DNA from 4 places in the Kitasatospora sp. NPDC057738 genome. Region 1 is predicted to be linked to each of the others. Evidence: riboswitches for the same ligand, from Rfam matches in the RefSeq annotation. Region 1 holds a riboswitch; each other region holds the start of a gene.
The links. Region 1 has a riboswitch for cyclic di-AMP ahead of ACFVGO_RS26925 (transglycosylase family protein). Riboswitches for the same ligand answer to the same signal wherever they lie in the genome.

Region 1 (4,145 bases):
AGGAGGCGACGTCCAGGGCCAGCGCGACGTCACGGCCGGGCACGTAGCCGGCCTTCTCGATGGCCTCGACGATGAGGTCCAGGGCCTCGCGGTTGGAGTCCAGGTTCGGGGCGAAGCCGCCCTCGTCGCCCAGGCCGGTGGACAGGCCGCGCTCCTTCAGCACGCCCTTGAGCGTGTGGTAGACCTCGACGCCCCAGCGGACGGCCTCGGAGAAGGACTCCGCGCCGATCGGGGCGATCATGAACTCCTGGATGTCGACGTTGGAGTCCGCGTGCGACCCACCGTTGAGGATGTTCATCATCGGGACCGGCAGGACGTGCGCGTTCGGGCCGCCCAGGTAGCGGAACAGCGGCAGGTCGCTGGCCTCGGAGGCGGCGTGCGCGACGGCCAGCGAGACGCCCAGGATGGCGTTGGCGCCGAGCGAGGACTTGTCCGGGGTGGCGTCCAGGTCCAGCATGGCCTGGTCGATCAGGCGCTGCTCGGTGGCGTCGTAGCCGACCAGCTCCGGGCCGATCTGCTCGATGACGGCCAGGACGGCCTTCTCGACGCCCTTGCCGAAGTAGCGGTTCTTGTCACCGTCACGCAGCTCCAGCGCCTCGAAGGCACCGGTGGAAGCACCCGACGGGACAGCGGCACGACCCGTGCTGCCGTCGTCGAGGCCGACCTCGACCTCGACCGTGGGGTTGCCGCGGGAGTCGAGGATCTCACGGGCTACGACGACATCGATGGACGGCACGAGGCATCTCCTTGCGGAAGCAGGGTCCGGTCTGACGGTGGTGCTGTCAGCAGGACGATTGCGGAGTCGTTACGACCAGAGCCTAACCGCCCGGGCTCCCGGGGCCACGTCCGCCTCGGTCCCGTCTCAGCGTGTGGCCCCACTACCCACCGGTAGTTCACCTGCTTGTCCCAGCTTGTCCCACCGGAGCGGTCGAATGCGGACGAAGGGGACCGGTAGGACCGGTCCCCTTCGGACGGCGGGGTGAGGCGGCGTCGGCACCGGGCGCGGCGGGCGGGCCGGCGGCGGGCGGGCAGGCGTCGAGCGGGCCGGCTCAGCCGAGGTGCAGCACCTGGCCGGGCATGATCAGGTTCGGGTCGCCGCCGACCGTGCCGTGGTTCTGCTCGTACAGCGCGTGCCAGCCTCCGGACACGCCCTGGGCGGCGGCGATGGTCGACAGGGTGTCACCGGCGCGGACGGTGTAGTCGTGGCCGGTGGCCTGCGGGGCCGACTGCGCGGCCTGCGGGGCGTACTGCGGCTGGGCGGCGGCCTGGCCGGCGTACTGCTGGTAGACGCTCTGGTGGCTGGTCCAGTACCAGGCGCCGTTGCTCTGGTACCAGTACACCTTGGCGTCGGCGTCCCAGCCGGCCTTGCCGGAGAAGCCCGGGGTCTGCGGCTGCGCCTGCTGCTGCGGGGCGGCCTGCTGGACCGGCTGCGCGGCGGGCTTCGAGGCCTGCTTCTGGGCGGCGGGCTGCTGCGCGACCGGCTTCTCGGCCGGCTTGGCGGCGGGCTTCGGGGTCTGCTGCTTGGGCGCGGACTGCGGCTTGGCGTCCGAGGAGGTGTCGACCGCGGCCGGGGCGCCGCCCTTGGTCAGACCGGCCTTCTGGGAGCAGACCGGCCAGGCACCCGGGCCCTGCGAGGCCAGCACCTTCTCGGCGACCGAGATCTGCTGGGCCTTGCTGGCCTGGTTGGCCTGCGGCGCGTAGGCGGTGCCGCCGTACGCCTTCCAGGTGCTGGAGGTGAACTGGAGGCCGCCGTAGAAGCCGTTGCCGGTGTTGATGCTCCAGTTGCCACCGGCCTCGCACTGGGCGACGGCGTCCCAGGTGGAGGCGGGGGCTGCGGAGGCGCCGGTGGCGGTGAGGAGCGGCATCGCGAGTCCGACGCCGGCCACACCGGCGACGGCGATGGCCTTCTCGGCCTGGGTGCGACGACGGTGACGGCCAGTTCCAACGAACAGCATGAAGAGGTCCCTCTCCGCACGCCTGCGAGGTGAGCTGTCGGGTTCGGACCGGGAGGTGGCCCGGCCGCCGTATGCGGAAACGATTCCGCTCGGGCGGCTTCACCCCAAGCCGTGGGGAGACGGCAACAAACCTGGTTCCCCCGCCCCTGCCCAGGGTTCTGGTCGGTTTCCCGTGACGCGGCGGGCAGGACTCGGCGTTCCGCGTACGAGGTCCGCAGCTGCGAACTCCAGGGAGAGTAGACAGATCATCAGACCAATCACAAGCTCATATCGTCGATATCACACAATAATTACGGCGCGTGTTCGATCGCCTACCAACGGCGGTGTTATGTCCGGATTGATGGGTGTTCACACCCCCGTCGGCAGGTGGTTCGCGACGTCCCGTCAGGGCGATCTCAGCACGTCGGAGGCGTGGCGGGAGCGTGCGGAGAGGCCTGCGGAGAGGCCTGCGAAGGAGCGTGCGGAGAGGCCTGCGGAGAGGCCTGCGAAGGAGCGTGCGGAGGGGTCTGCGGAGAGGCGTGCGGGGAACGGCGCTCCGGACTGAATTCCACCGGGAGTTCGCGCAGCCCACGCATGATCAGACCACCGCGCCACCGCAGGTCGTCCGCGTTTTCCGCGAGCCGGAGATCGGGCAGCCGGGAAAGCAGCGTGGTCAGCGCGGCACGACCCTCCAAGCGGGCGAGCGGAGCGCCGATGCAGTAGTGGATGCCGTGCCCGAAGCCCAGGTGGGGGTTGTCCGTCCGGGCCAGGTCCAGGGTGTTCTCGGCCGCGAACCGGGCCGGGTCGCGGTCCGCCGCGGCGAGCACCACCAGCACCGGGTCGCCGACCGGGATGTCCACCCCGCCGATGGTCAGCGGACGGGTCGCGAACCGCCAGGTCGCCATCTCCACCGGCCCGTCGTATCGCAGGAGTTCCTCGATCCCGGTCTCCAGCAGCGCGCTCTCCCCGCGGGCCACCGACTCCTGCAGCAACCGGCGCTGCTCCGGATTGCGCAGCAGGGCGTACGTGCCGTTGCCGATCAGGTTCACGGTGGTCTCGAAACCCGCGAACAGGAGGATGAAGGCCATCGCCGCGGCCTCGTTCTCGGTCAGGTGCTCACCGTGGTCACTGGCCCGGATCAGGCCCGAGATCAGGTCGTCCCCGAGGTCCGCTCGCTTGCGGTGGATCAGCTCCAGCAGGTACGCCCGCATCCGCTTCACCGCCCGCCCCACGCCGCCGCGCTGCCCGCCGCCGTGGCCCGGCTTCGTGTGGCGCACCATCATCCCGGCCCAGTCCCGGAAGTCGTCCTGGTCCTCGGCCGGCACGCCCAGCAGGTCGCAGATCGCGTAGATGGGGAGCGGGAAGGCGAACTCGTGGATCAGGTCCGCCGAACCGCGCTGCGCGAAGCCGTCGATCAGCCGGTCGGTGAGCTGCTGCACCCGCGGCTCGAACTCCGCCACCCGGCGCGGGGTGAACGCCTTCGACACCAGCCTGCGCAGCCGGGTGTGGTCCGGCGGGTCGATGTTCAGCAGGTGGGTCATCAGGTCCGCCTGCCGCTCCCCCGGGATGCCCACCCGGCCGGTGCGGTGCGCCTGCTCGCTGTGGTGCGCCGGGTTCTTCGACAGCCGGCTGTCCGCGAGCGCCTGCCGGGCGTCCGCGTACCGGGTCACCAGCCAGGCCTCCACCCCGCTCGGCAGCGTGGTGCGGTGCACCGGGGCGTGCTCGCGCAGCCAGGCGTAGGCGGGGTACGGGTCGGAGGCGAACTCCCAGGTGAACAGCTGCGGGGCGGTGGCGTCGGACGGCGTGGCGGCGGGCCGGGCGGAGTCGGGCTGAGCTGGCATGGACCGACCGTATCCGGTGCGACGGGCACGCCCCGCTCCGGCGGGCCGCCGCTCCTCCCGCCGACGGTCCGCGGCCGTCCTGCCGATGTTCCGTGGACGGCCCATGGACGGTTCATGGACGGCCCGTTGACTGTCCGCGGACGGTCAATGGACAGCTCTTGGCCGACTCTTGGCCGCGGTGCGGGCGTGAGCCTGGTCACCTGCGGGGTAATCCCTGTTGCGGAGGGTCAGGACGTGCCTACGATCCTCCGCAGTACGCGTGGGCGCCGGTGCGGTGTCGTCCACAGGGAGGAGCAGGCCATGCGGGTCAGCGGGTCAGTCGTCGTCATCGCGGTCCTCGACGGCGGTTCGGGCGCGGGACTCGCCCGCC
Region 2 (4,145 bases), on a different contig from region 1:
CGGTGACCTGGGCCATGTGACTCCTCCTCGGGTGCAGAGCAGCAGCATGCCCGTTGGGGCGGGGATTCACCACGGGGATTCGTCGTGGGGATTCAGCAGGGGCTTCGCCATGGGGATTCGCCGTGGGGATTCAGCACGGAGCTTCACCGCGGGGATTTGCCACGAGGTACGGCCGGAGGCATGCCGGAACCCCCGGGGAGGAGCGACCAGACTCTCCCCGGGGGCGTGGGCGGTCAACGTTCGGACGACAGCTGACAGATGATGAAATCTGTTATCTGTCAGCTGTTATCCGTCGTCCGCCGTCCGTCGGCTGTTCGCCGTTCTCAGACCCGGCCGGCGAAGTCCGGGGCCCAGTTGGCGATGCTCTGCTCGCGGACGCCCGAGCTCGGATTGGCGGCCTCGACGTACTTGCCGTTGCCGACGTAGATCGCGACGTGGTAGACGCCGGAGTCCTTGCCGTTGTTGGACCAGAACAGCAGGTCGCCCGGCTGGAGGCTGTCCAGCGAGACGTGGGTGCTGGCGGCGGCCTGGTCGGCGGCGACGCGCGGGACGGAGACGCCCGCGGCGCGCAGCGCGGCCTGGGTCAGGCCGGAGCAGTCCCAGCCACCGTTGCCGGTGCCGCCGTAGACGTACGCCTGACCGACCTTCGACTCGGCGAAGGAGACCGCGGCGGCCATGCTGCCGGTGGCGGCCGGAGTCTGGGTCTGGGTCTGGGTCTGGGTCTGGGCCGGAGCCTGGGTCTGCGGAGCGGGCTTGGCGGCCGGCTTGGTGGACGGCTTGGCGGCCGGGGTCTGGGCCTGCGCGGTCGGCTGGGCGTTCACGGCACCGCCGTTCGCGGACTGGCCGGACTTCTGCGAGCGGTCGAACCAGGTGAAGTCCGAGCCGGACTTGCCGGTGGCGGACTGGCCGGCCTGGGCCTGGCCGTTGCCGCCGAAGGACAGCTGCTGGCCCGGGTAGATGCTGTCCGGACCCTCGGTCAGGGTGCCGCGGTTGAGCTCGTACAGCCGCTGCCAGCCGCCCTGCACCTTGTGCTGGTCGGCGATCGCGGACAGCCAGTCGCCCTCGACCACGGTGTAGTCGCCGTTCTGGGCCTGCTGCTGGCGCTTCTGGACCCAGTCGCTCCGGTTTCCGGAGGCGGTGGAGTCGGTGCTGGCCTGCGTGCCGTCCTGGGCGGGCGCGGCGGGCTTGGCGGCCGGGGCCTGGGTCTGCGGAGCGGGCTTGGCGGCCGGGGCGGCCGGCTTGGCGCTCTGCGCGGGCTGCGCGGGCTTGGCGGTGGTCGAGCCGGCGGTGGAGCCCGCCGAGGTGTCGACGGCGGCCGCGGCGCCGCCCTTGGTGAGGCCGGCCTGGACCGAGCACACCGGCCAGGCGCCGGGGCCCTGCGAGGCGAGGACCTTCTCGGCGACGGCGATCTGCTGGTCCTTGGTGGCCAGGTCGGCGCGCGCCGCGAAGGCGGTGCCGCCGAAGGCGGACCAGGTGCTGGAGGTGAACTGGAGGCCGCCGTAGAAGCCGTTGCCGGTGTTGATGCTCCAGTTGCCGCCGCTCTCGCACTGGGCGACCTTGTCCCAGGTGGCGACGGTGGCGGCGGAGGCGGTGCCGGAGGCGATGCAGGGGACGGTGAGGCCGACGCCCGCGACGCCGAGGGCGGCGATCACGCGACGGGTGCGGCTGGACAGACGAGTGCCGTTGGTGGGCAGCATGAAGACGCGGTCCTCTCCCACGCCTGCGAGGTGAGCTGTCGGATTCGGGCTGGAGTTGCCCGGCCGCGCTGTGGGCGCGGCTTCACCCCTAGCCCTGGACCGTTCCGGAGATCGGTCCGGGGCGACTTACCTGTGGGTCCCCCGCTCCTGCCGTGGTGCGATTTCGCGCTGCCAGGACATCCGACGGCAGGACTCGGCGTCGCGGATGAACCGGGTTCGTGTGGTCACGAACGGGGAGCACGTTAATCAGACTTAAGTTCAAACTGCAAATGGCTGTGATGCGCATCACGGTTTAGTGGGAACTGCCAAAATTGCCGCTCTCCATGATCGTAAATGATCGTTTTCAAGCAACCCTGTTGTGGAAGCCCACAACTGGCAGCACTTCAGAAGTGGTGTGACGGCGCGTCGAATCGCGGGCCGGAGCGCCCCGGCGGATGATGCGGCGGCTGTGGTGCGAGCGCCCGCGACCGCGTTTCCTATTTCCTTTCAAAAAGGCCAGAACGGACATTCCACTTCGCCGCCGTCCGACTTCCGCGCGGGACGGCCACGGGCGGGCGGAGCAAAACCGAAGGGCCCGGAACGCATGCCGTTCCGGGCCCTTCGGAGCGCGCGAACCGGCGCGCGACGTCGACTACCGCCCTGCGGGCCCCTGGGAGGCCGCGTGGGCGCCGCGGACGCCCTCCAGGGCCCCCTCGGCCTCGGCGGCGGCCGCCGCCTCCGCCTCGGCCCGTGCCAGGTCCTCCGGGGACGGCGCGGGCAGCGCCGCCAGGTAGGTGGAGGCGATCAGCTGGCCGACCGACGGGTACGAGCCCAGCGGCGCGGCCGACGGGCAGCCGGTCTCCTCGGCGGCGGTGGCGAGCAGCTCGGAGTCCGCCTCCGGGCCGATCACCAGCGGGGCCAGCGCCGGGCGCTGCGAGCCGGTGTCCCTGAGGTGGTTGACGGCCGCGGCCACCGAGCCGGGCACGTCGAGCGCGGCGGCGACGACCGGCACGGCCAGTCGGGCGGCCAGCAGCACGCCGGTGATGCCGGCCGCCGCGGCCGCGTCCTCGCCGCCGACGGTGGTCAGCACCACGCCGTCCGCGGCGGTCGCGATGGCGAACAGCCGGGCGCGGTCGGCCCGGGCCAGCCCGGCCTCGGACAGCCGGACGTGCACGGCCTCGGCCAGCAGCGGGTGCGGGCCCAGCGGGTCGGTGACGGGCGCGCCGTACTCGGCGGCGAGCGCGTGAAGCTCGGTCAGGAAGGTGTGCGGGCCGGGCACCAGCGGGACCAGGACGGGCGTCGGCAGCCCGGCCTCGGCCGCCATGGCCAGCAGCTCGGCCACGGTGCGGTCCTCGCCGCCCGCGCCCTCGCCGCCGTTGCCCGGCAGGTAGCCGACCGCGGTCCGGACGCCGTTCTGCTCGGTGCGGACGATCGAGAGCAACTCCTCGACGACCGAGCGGGACTCGGGCCCGGCGGTCGCGGGCACGGCGAGCACCAGGGCCGGGGCGCCGGCCGGGATCTCGGGGCGCTCGGGACGACGGTGGCGCCCCCGCGCACGGGAGCCTGGAGTACGGACGGGCAGTGGCGCGCCCGGGATGGCTGCGGTGCTCATGCCGGAGATCGTAGGACATCTGCCCGTCCGGCTTGCAGTCGGCTGCCGAGTGGGTTTCACGCGGTCGCGGTCCGGAGCCCGGTGCGTCTCCGGCGCCGGTCCGGGCACTTTGCCTACAATCCGGACATTCCGCTCCCAATCCCCGCGCGACCGCCGGTGGTTGCCTCGACGCGACCCGAGGGGGCCGGCGTTGCACCTGGGGCGCGTGAGATGTCTCACAGCATGAGGATGGTTTGACGGAGGGTCACGGGGGTGCGACTCCCGGCATTCGAAGATCAACATTCAGCGGGGAGGCGCTCACGGCCGGTTATCGCGCGCCCGACGATTCATCGGCTATGTCCGTTTACGTACCGTCAGGAGAAGGGTCCGTGAAGAGTTCGCGGCTGCGGACAAAAGGCCACGTGCACCTGCAACGTCCCGTGCTGATGCACGTGCACTGCAGCTATCATCGCGTCAAGTGAGGCGTTGTGCCGGACCGGTACGGGGCCGGTCCGTTCGTTTCGACGGTGCCGGGGGCGCCGCGCTGGACGACAACTCCGGAAGCTCTTCGGGAGATTTCTATGCACGACTCGCAGGACACGCACGGCTCGTACGACACCTACAACGGGATGGCCGCCGCCGATCTCCAGGGGGTGGTCTGGCAGAAGAGCCGGCACAGCAACTCCCAGGGCAACTGCGTCGAGTTCGCGGCCCTGCCCGGCGGCGATGTGGCGATGCGCAACTCGCGGTTCCCGGACGGCCCGGCCCTCATCTACACCCGGGCCGAGATCGCCGCCCTGCTGCTGGGGGCCAAGGACGGGGAGTTCGACCACCTGGCGGTCTGACCGACCGCCGTGCTCCATCATCGGGGGGCCGTC
Region 3 (4,145 bases), on a different contig from region 1:
CATGCCGACGTGGTGCATGTCCCGGTAGAAGATCACCAGGTCTCCCGGTCGCGCTTCGGACAGGCTGACCCGCTGCCCGGCGTACGCCTGGGCCTGCGAGGTGCGCGGCAGGGTCACTCCGGCCTGCCGCCAGCTGTAGTACATCAGACCGGAGCAGTCGAACGCGTGCGGGCCGGTGGCCCCGTAGACGTACGGGGAGCCGATCATCCGCACCGCGGCGGCCAGCGCGGCGGCCCCGCGCTCGGAGGCGGGCGGGGCGGTGCCGAGGTCCAGCCGGTCGGTGCCCCGGGTGGCGCGCTGCTCGGCGTCCCGGGCGTCCTGGACCGTCAGCCGGGCCCGCTCGGCGGCGCCCAGACCGTTCAGCAGCTTCTGCGCCCTGGCCAGCCGCTGCTGGATCTGCTGCTTGCTGTCGGCGAGCGAGCGGCGGGTCCGGTCCAGCTCGTCGAGCTTGCCGGCCGCCTCGGTCCGGCGCTGGTCGAGCCGGCGCTGCCGGGCGACCAGCTCGTGCAGGGTCTCCTGCTGGCGCGCGGCGGCCTGGCCCAGGGCGCGGGCGCGGGACAGGTAGCCCTCCGGGTCGGGCGAGAGGATGAGCTGGGCGGTCTGGGTCATCCCGCCGCCGCGGTACTCGGCCCCGGCCACCGTCGCGAGGTCGCCCCGCAGCCCGTTGAGCTGGTCCTGGGCCACGGCGATCTCGCCCTGGAGGATCGTGGTCTCGCCCTGGAGCCGCCGCTGGGCCTCCTGCGCCGCGTTGGCCTTCTCGGACGCCTGCTCGGCCTCGTCGTACAGCTGTTCCACCTGCGTCTTGACGTCCTGGCGGTCGCCCGGGTCGGGGCTGCCGGGGGCGGCCTGGGCGCTGCCTCCGGCAGCCACACCCAGGGCGGTGGCGGCGGCCGCGGTCAGCACCAGCGCCCGGGCGAGCAGTTGGGAACGGCGGTGCACGGGCATGGCGGCAGCGGCTCCAATCCTGCGGCGCGGCTCCCGCCGCCGCACCGGGACGGGCGGCCGTCGAGCGGGAGTCCGGTGGCAGACGTTAGCGAGTCAGGGCAAGCGAGTCCAAACCCCTGCCAACCCGAATATTCAGGCTGTTGTCGGACATTTGATCGGCCCTCGGGAAAAGCCGCAGGAAAAACCGCAGGCCCGGCCTCCCCTGGGGGAGGCCGGGCCTGGAAACGTCCGAGCGGTGATCAGACCCGCACGATGGAGGCCAGCGGCATGTTGGTGACGGCCTCGTAGCGCACCGACGCGCCCGGCTTGGGCGCGTGCAGCACCTGGCCGTTGCCCGCGTAGATGCCGACGTGGTGGGCGTCGGTGTAGAAGATCAGCAGGTCGCCGGGCTGGGCCTGGGAGATGTCCGAGCCGATCCGGGTGCCGGCCGAGGCCTGCGCCTGCGAGGTGCGCGGCAGCGACACGCCCGCCTGGTTGAACGCCCAGACCATCAGGCCGGAGCAGTCGAAGGAGCCCGGGCCGGTGGCGCCCCAGACGTACGGGCTGCCGATCTTGGAGGCGGCGGCCGAGAGCGCGGCGGCGCCGCGCGAGCTGCCCGGGGCCACCTTCACCGGGGAGGAGGCGGTCGAGCCGGCCGAGGCGGTCGAGCCGGCCGCGAGGTCGCCGCGGCTGTTGTCGCGGGAGGCGCGGTCGGCCTGCTGCTGCTGGGCCTGGGCGGCGTCGGCCTTGGCCTTGGCGTCGGCCGCGGCCTTCTCCTCGGCCTGGCGCAGCGCCTGGCGCTCCTGCTCGGTCAGCGTGTTGAGCAGGTCCTGGGCCGCCTTCAGCTTGCCCTGGACCTCCTCCTTGGAGGCCTTCAGCTGCTGGGTGGTCGACTCCAGCTCGGCGAGCTTGCCCTGGGCCTCGTTGCGGTCCTGGTCGAGCTTGCGCTGCTGCTCCTGGAGCTCCTTCAGCTGACCCTTCTGGGTGCTGCCGGCCTGGTTCAGCGCGTCGGCCTGGCTGAGGAAGGTGTCCGGGCTGGAGGAGAACATCAGCTGGACGGTCGGGGATATGCCCCCGTTGCGGTACTGCTCGCCGGCGATCTCGGCCAGGCCGCCCTGGAGCTCGGTGACCTGGGCCTGCTGACGGGCCACCTGGTCCTGCATGCCGGAGACCTGCTTCTCCAGCTCCTGCTGCTTGGCCTGGGCCGCGTTGTAGTTCTCGGTCGCGATCTCGGCCTGCTCGTTGAGCTGGTCGACCTGCCCCTTGACCTGTTCCTTGGTCGGCTGCGGGTCGGCGTGGGCGCCTTGCGCGGAGAGGACGACGGCTGCCGCGGCGACACCGGTCAGGATCGAGACCCGGGCGCGGCCTGCGGGCTTGGGACGACGATGGGACGCCACGAAGGCGGACTCCTTCTTCCTACGTCCGCCTACCGGGTGAGCTGACGGGTTCGGGCCGGAAGCATGCCCTACGACGCCTCACGGCCGTTCCATCGGCCGACCTGGCGTCGATTCACCCCGGAGGAACGTGGTTCCCCGGCTCCGCTCCGCAGCGCCCCCAAAACACTGGGCTCCCCTGTCGGGCAGTCGCTTCGACCTGCCCCGCTGCCTCACGAACTCGACGGTAACCACCGCCGCCACCCTGGCTGGGCGATCGACAGTGCGGTGGTTCAGGGCACGACCCTAGTAACTGAACCGTGATCGGTTCAAATCCTTGTCAGAAAAAAGACCAAAGATTTCCCAAGTTCTTCTGTGAAAATGACCGATGGTGACCACTGGCACACAGATGGCTGATCAGTTCTCAGCATGTGGTCGCGAAGGGACGGAAAGCCGAACGCCACCCCCGAACGAGGGGTGGCGCTTTTCACAGCCCCCGGAAGGGCCCCGCGGGCGTGTCGGGCCGTCAGACCCGGCGGATGGTGTTGATCGACATCGCGTCGGCCTTCATCACCTTCACCACGTCACCGGTGTGCGGCGCGTGGACCACCATGCCGTTGCCGATGTACATCCCGACGTGGTGCATGTCGTTGCCGTAGACCACCAGGTCGCCCGGCTGGGCCTGGTCCAGCGAGGGCACCCGGGTGCCGTAGTGGCCCTGCTCCTGCGAGGTGCGCGGCAGCGAGACGCCCGCCTGCCCGTACGCCCAGACCATCAGGCCCGAGCAGTCGAAGGTGGTCGAGCCGGTGGCGCCCCACACGTACGGCGAGCCCTGCTTGCTCATCGCCTTGGCCATCGCCACGGCCGCGTAGCCGCTGGCCGGCGGCAGGCTGCTGAGGTCGACCCGGTCGCTGCCGCGCGAGGCGCGGTCGTCCTGCGCCTGCTGGGCCTTCAGCGCGGCGCGGTCGGTGGCGCTCAGCGAGTTCAGCAGGTCCTGGGCGGCCTTCAGCTTGGTGTTGACGTCCGCCTTGGCCTGGTTCAGGTCCTTGGTGGTGGTGTCCAGCGAGGCGAGCACGGCGGAGGCCTCGACCTTCTCCTGGTCCAGCCGGCGCTGCTGGTCCAGCAGCCCCTTGAGCGCCTCGGCCTGGCTGCTGCTGGCCTGCTGGACGGTGGAGGCCTTCTCCAGGTAGCCGGACGGGTCGGAGGTGAGCATCAGCTGGACGGACGGGTCGATGCCGCCGGTGCGGTACTGCTCGCCCGCCACCTCGGCGAGGCCGCCCTGGAGCTGGGTCATCTGCTCCTGGCTGCGGGCCACCTGGTCCTGCAGCTGGTCGGCCTGCTTGCGCAGCTGGTCGGCCCGCTCCTTGGCGCCGTTGTACTTCTCCGCCGCCTGCTCCTGCTCCTCCTGGAGCTGGTCGATCTGCGCCTTGACGTCCGTTTTGTTCGGCTGCGGCGCGGCGTGCGCGGCCACCTGGGCGGAGAGGGCGACCGCGGTCGCAGCAGCAGCGGTGAGCACGGAGATCCGCGCGCGGCTCGGCTGCTTGGGACGGCGGTGGGAGGCCAAGGGTCCTGCTCCTTCTTCCAACGGACTCACCTGATGGGATGAGATTCCGGAAAATAGGTTTGACGCCAGACCCTAGTGAAGATCTATCCGTTTTGCCACTCCCCCGAAGGTGTGAACTCCGGTCCGCACACTGACGACACGGGACCCGCACACCATCCCGGAACCACTCCTGACCAGGCATCGCACGGCCGCTCGGGGTCAGGGGCGCGCCAGCCGGTTCAGCAGCAGCACCGAGGCCACGGGGCGCGCGCCCGCCTTCCGCACGCCGTCCGCGACCTCCCGGT
Region 4 (4,145 bases), on a different contig from region 1:
TGCGACCAGCGTCCGGAACCAGTTCGCGGTCTCCGGGTGCCGCCCCCGCACGTGGAAGTACCCGACCACGGCGAAGGAGCAGAGCGTCTGCACGACCAGGATCGCCATCGTCCCGAGCAGCGCCAGCAGCGTGTACAGGTGCGCGTACGGGTCCATCCCGGCCGCCAGGAACCCCGCCACCAGCCCCACCGCGATCACCGACTGCACCACCGAGGCGACGTGCGGCGAACCGTGCCGCGCATGGGTGCGGCCGAGCGCCGGGTGCAGCAGCCCCTCCCGGCCGATCGCGTACAGGTACCGGGCCGCGCACTGGTGGAAGGCCATCGCGCAGGCGAACGAGCCGGTGACGACCAGCCATTGGAACACCTTCACCGCCCAGGCCCCCAGGTGCGCGCCGAGCGGGTCGAAGAACAGGCTGTTGCCGTCCTTGCCCGGCACGGCGCCGCTCGCCACCGCGACCGCCCGCCCGACGCCGTTGCCGGACACGATCATCCAGGACACGAAGACGTAGAGCAGCCCGACGCCGATCACCGACACCAGCGTCGCCCGCGGCACCACCCGCTTGGGGTCGCGGGACTCCTCGCCGTACATCGCGGTGGACTCGAATCCCACCCAGGACCAGAACGCGAAGAACAGGCCGAGCCCGGCCGCCGCCGCGCCCGAACCACCCACCCCCCTCAGCGCGTTCAGCGGGTTCACGGCCCCGACCACGATCCCGTCCGGCCCGCCGCCGGAGAACAGCACCGCGAACGAGACCGCCCCCAGCACCCCGATCTCCAGCACCAGCGCGACCCCGAGCACCTTGGCCGTCAGGTGCAGGTCGAACCAGGCCATCACCCCGATCACCGTCGCCCCGAACAGCGCGTACCAGCCCCAGCCCAGGTCCACCCCCAGCTGCGAACGGACCAGTCCGCGCAGCGAGTACGCGAAGAAGCCGAGGGCCGAGGCCTCGGTGACGACGTACGCCAGCACCGCGAGCAGCCCCGAGGCCATCCCGACCACCCGGCCCAGCCCGTGCGAGACGTAGCCGTAGAACGCGCCGGCCGCGGTGATGTGCCGGGCCATCGCCACGTACCCGACCGAGAACACCGTCAGCACCACGGTCGCCACGACGTACGCGGCGGGCGCGCCGGCGCCGTTGCCCTGCCCGACGATGATCGGCAGGTTGCCCGTCATCGCGGTGATCGGGGCGGCGGTGGCGAGCGCCATGAACACCACGCCGACCAGGCCGACCGAGTCCGCCTTCAGCCGGTCGACGCCGCCCGTCCCCGGCCGCTCCCGCCCGGCCTTCTCCCCCGCCACGTCCCCGCTCCGGACCGCCATCCGGCCTCCTCGCCTCCCGGACCCGCCCGACCGCCGGACCGGCCGGACGCTGACCGTCCGACAGCATGGCGCGCCGGAGCAGCCCCGCGATCGGGCCGACGGCCCTCCGGAGCAGTCGGGTTGACGCCGCGTTCGACCGGTCGAACGACGCTCCGGAACCCGCCGGACGGCCGGGGCACGACCGGACGGGCCCGGAAACGGCAGCGGCCGGCCCGGCCGTACGAGGAGGTCCTCGTGCGGCCGGGCCGGCCTGGGCGTGTCCCGCGCCCATGTCCGCCGTGCGGCGATCACCCGGTCGAGCGGTCACCCGACATGACCATCCCGGAGGATCGATTCGCCCCGCAGCAGCGGTGGTTCCGAAAACCCTCGGCGCTCAGCGGCCCCGGATCAGAGCGCGACGCCGTGCGCGCGCAGGTAGGCGACCGGGTTGATGTCCGAGCCGTACTCCGAGCCGTTGCGGATCTCGAAGTGCAGGTGCGGGCCGGTCACGTTGCCGGTGGCGCCGGAGAGGCCGATCTGCTGGCCGGCGGTGACGGCCTGACCGATCCTCACGCCGATCGAGGAGAGGTGCGCGTACTCGGCGTAGTGACCGTCGGCGAGCTTGATCTCGACCTCGTTGCCGTAGGCGCCGCCGTTGCCGGCCTTGACCACGACGCCGTTGGCGACGGCGCGCAGCGGGGTGCCGGTGGAGGCGACGAAGTCCTGGCCGGTGTGGTGGCCGGAGGCCCACATCGAGCCGGCCACGCCGTAGGCGGTGCCGAGCCTCGGGTTGGCCAGCGGGGCGACGAAGCCGGAGGTGGCGGCGGCGACCGGAGTGGCGGTCACGACCGCAGCCGGAGCGGCGACCTGCAGCTGGGTCTGGAGCTGGGCGGACGGCTTGGCGGCCTCGGTCTTCACCTGGACCTGGGCCTGCGGCTTGGCGGCCTGGGTCGCCGGGGCGGCCGGCTGGGCGGGCTTCGCCGGGGCGGCCGGCTTGGCCGGGGCGGCGTCGGCGGCCGGCGCGGCGGCGTGGCCCGACAGCGCGAGCTGCTGGCCCGGGAAGATCAGGTTCGGGTCGGCACCGACGACCGAGCGGTTCTGCTCGTACAGCGCGTGCCAGCCGCCCTCGACGTTCTTGGCGTCGGCGATCTTGGACAGGGTGTCTCCGCTGACGACGCGGTAGCTCTCCTGCGCGGCCGGGGTGGCCGGGGCAGCGGCCGGCGCGGCCGGCTTGGCGTCCGTGGAGGCGGCGGCCTGCGCGGCCGGGGCGGCCGGAACGGTGTGGGCCTGGGCGCTCACCGCGGTGACGAGCGGGAGGGCGAAGGAGACACCGGTGACGGCGGTCGCGATGCCGATACGGGCGGCGCGGGGCAGGGCGATACGACGAGCCTGAGCAGGCATGGAATTTTCCTCTCCGACGCCTGCGAGGTGAGCTGTCGGGTTCGGGCTGGAGTTGCCCGGCCGCATGCGCGGCTTCACCCCTAGCCGGTCCTGGACGCCCGCGCCCTGAGGCGCGAACTCCGGTCCGGCGACTTACCTGTGGGTCCCCCGCTCCTGCCGTACAGAGTTCGTTTCGAACCACCGGGCAGCGGCAGGACTCGGCGTTCCACCCGGTGGATCCGTCCGGACTGGCCGGGCGGTCGCTGAACTAAAACCCATCCGTTCGGGTGAAGCAATGTCGATCTCTTGAAAGGGCAACCATCTCCCCCGTTCCGGTGACCCTCCGCAGACCGGACCCCACGGTGCGTACACAACCCATTCACCCCCCGCCACTGATCCACGACCCTGCGCCGAGATCGGCGACGGAACGCAGCCACCCGTTCACGCACCGCCGACCGTCAACACACCCACCGGTGACCCTTGTCACGTGCGCCCCGGCAGCGCAGGATTCGCCCGTGGCCACCTCCGAGGCCGGCACCCTGCGCCTGGGCACCGCGCAGGGTCGCTGGGTACTACTGGCGACCGTGCTCGGCTCGAGCATGGCGATGCTCGACGGCACCGTCGTGAACGTCGCCCTGCCCCGGATCGGCGCCGACCTCGGCGCCTCCCTGGCGTCCCTGCAATGGACTCTGAACGCCTATCTGCTCACCCTGGCGGGCCTGATCCTGCTCGGCGGCGCGCTCGGCGACCGGTACGGGCGGCGCAAGGTCTTCCTGATCGGCGTGGTCTGGTTCGCCATCGCCTCCGCGGCCTGCGCCGCGGCGCCGAACATCCACGTGCTGATCGCCGCCCGCGCCGTCCAGGGCATCGGCGGGGCGCTGCTCACCCCCGGCTCGCTCGCCATGCTCCAGGCCGTCTTCCACCCCGACGACCGCTCGGCCGCGGTCGGGCTCTGGTCCGGCCTCGGCGGGGTGTCCGCCGCGATCGGCCCCTTCCTCGGCGGCTGGCTGGTGGACGGCCCCGGCTGGCGCTGGATCTTCCTGCTGAACCTGCCGCTCGCCGCCGCCGTGATCGCGGTGACCACCCGGTCGGTGCCGGAGACCCGGGACGAGGCCGCCACCGGCCGCTTCGACGTGCTCGGCGCCGTGCTCGCCGCCCTCGCGCTCGGCGCGATCACCTACGCGCTGACCGCGGCCGGCGAGGGCCTGTCCCCGGCGGTCTGGGTCAGCGGGGTGATCGGGGTGGCGCTCGGCGTCGCCTTCGTGGCCGTCGAGCGCCGCGCCCCCGAACCGATGCTGCCGCTCGGGCTGTTCTCCTCCCGGCTGTTCACCGCGGTGAACCTGGTCACCCTGTGCGTGTACGCGGCGTTCAGCGGCGTCTTCTTCCTGCTGGTGGTGCAGCTCCAGATCGTGTCCGGGTTCTCGCCGCTGGTGTCGGGCTTCGCCCTGGTGCCGATCACCGTG

Region 2: it holds a riboswitch for cyclic di-AMP, as region 1 does, so the genes downstream of both, ACFVGO_RS16105 (transglycosylase family protein) here and ACFVGO_RS26925 (transglycosylase family protein) in region 1, are expected to answer to the same signal.
Region 3: it holds a riboswitch for cyclic di-AMP, as region 1 does, so the genes downstream of both, ACFVGO_RS29895 (NlpC/P60 family protein) here and ACFVGO_RS26925 (transglycosylase family protein) in region 1, are expected to answer to the same signal.
Region 4: it holds a riboswitch for cyclic di-AMP, as region 1 does, so the genes downstream of both, ACFVGO_RS00995 (peptidoglycan DD-metalloendopeptidase family protein) here and ACFVGO_RS26925 (transglycosylase family protein) in region 1, are expected to answer to the same signal.

The regions. Positions count from the first base shown of each region.
Region 1 is NZ_JBHVJT010000055.1:15,552-19,696, reverse strand. It holds gene eno (phosphopyruvate hydratase) at 1-736, opposite strand, end outside; gene ACFVGO_RS26925 (transglycosylase family protein) at 1,050-1,955, opposite strand; cyclic di-AMP (ydaO/yuaA leader) riboswitch at 1,961-2,129, opposite strand; gene ACFVGO_RS26920 (cytochrome P450) at 2,351-3,775, opposite strand; gene ACFVGO_RS26915 (SDR family NAD(P)-dependent oxidoreductase) at 4,076-4,145, shown strand, end outside.
Region 2 is NZ_JBHVJT010000025.1:13,829-17,973, reverse strand. It holds gene ACFVGO_RS16110 (hypothetical protein) at 1-16, opposite strand, end outside; gene ACFVGO_RS16105 (transglycosylase family protein) at 324-1,718, opposite strand; cyclic di-AMP (ydaO/yuaA leader) riboswitch at 1,705-1,875, opposite strand; gene ACFVGO_RS16100 (hypothetical protein) at 2,329-3,288, opposite strand; gene ACFVGO_RS16095 (DUF397 domain-containing protein) at 3,849-4,112, shown strand.
Region 3 is NZ_JBHVJT010000067.1:15,165-19,309, forward strand. It holds gene ACFVGO_RS29890 (NlpC/P60 family protein) at 1-945, opposite strand, end outside; gene ACFVGO_RS29895 (NlpC/P60 family protein) at 1,185-2,321, opposite strand; cyclic di-AMP (ydaO/yuaA leader) riboswitch at 2,332-2,485, opposite strand; gene ACFVGO_RS29900 (NlpC/P60 family protein) at 2,824-3,861, opposite strand; gene ACFVGO_RS29905 (NYN domain-containing protein) at 4,060-4,145, opposite strand, start outside.
Region 4 is NZ_JBHVJT010000001.1:231,780-235,924, forward strand. It holds gene ACFVGO_RS00990 (APC family permease) at 1-1,323, opposite strand, end outside; gene ACFVGO_RS00995 (peptidoglycan DD-metalloendopeptidase family protein) at 1,711-2,703, opposite strand; cyclic di-AMP (ydaO/yuaA leader) riboswitch at 2,706-2,906, opposite strand; gene ACFVGO_RS01000 (MFS transporter) at 3,198-4,145, shown strand, end outside.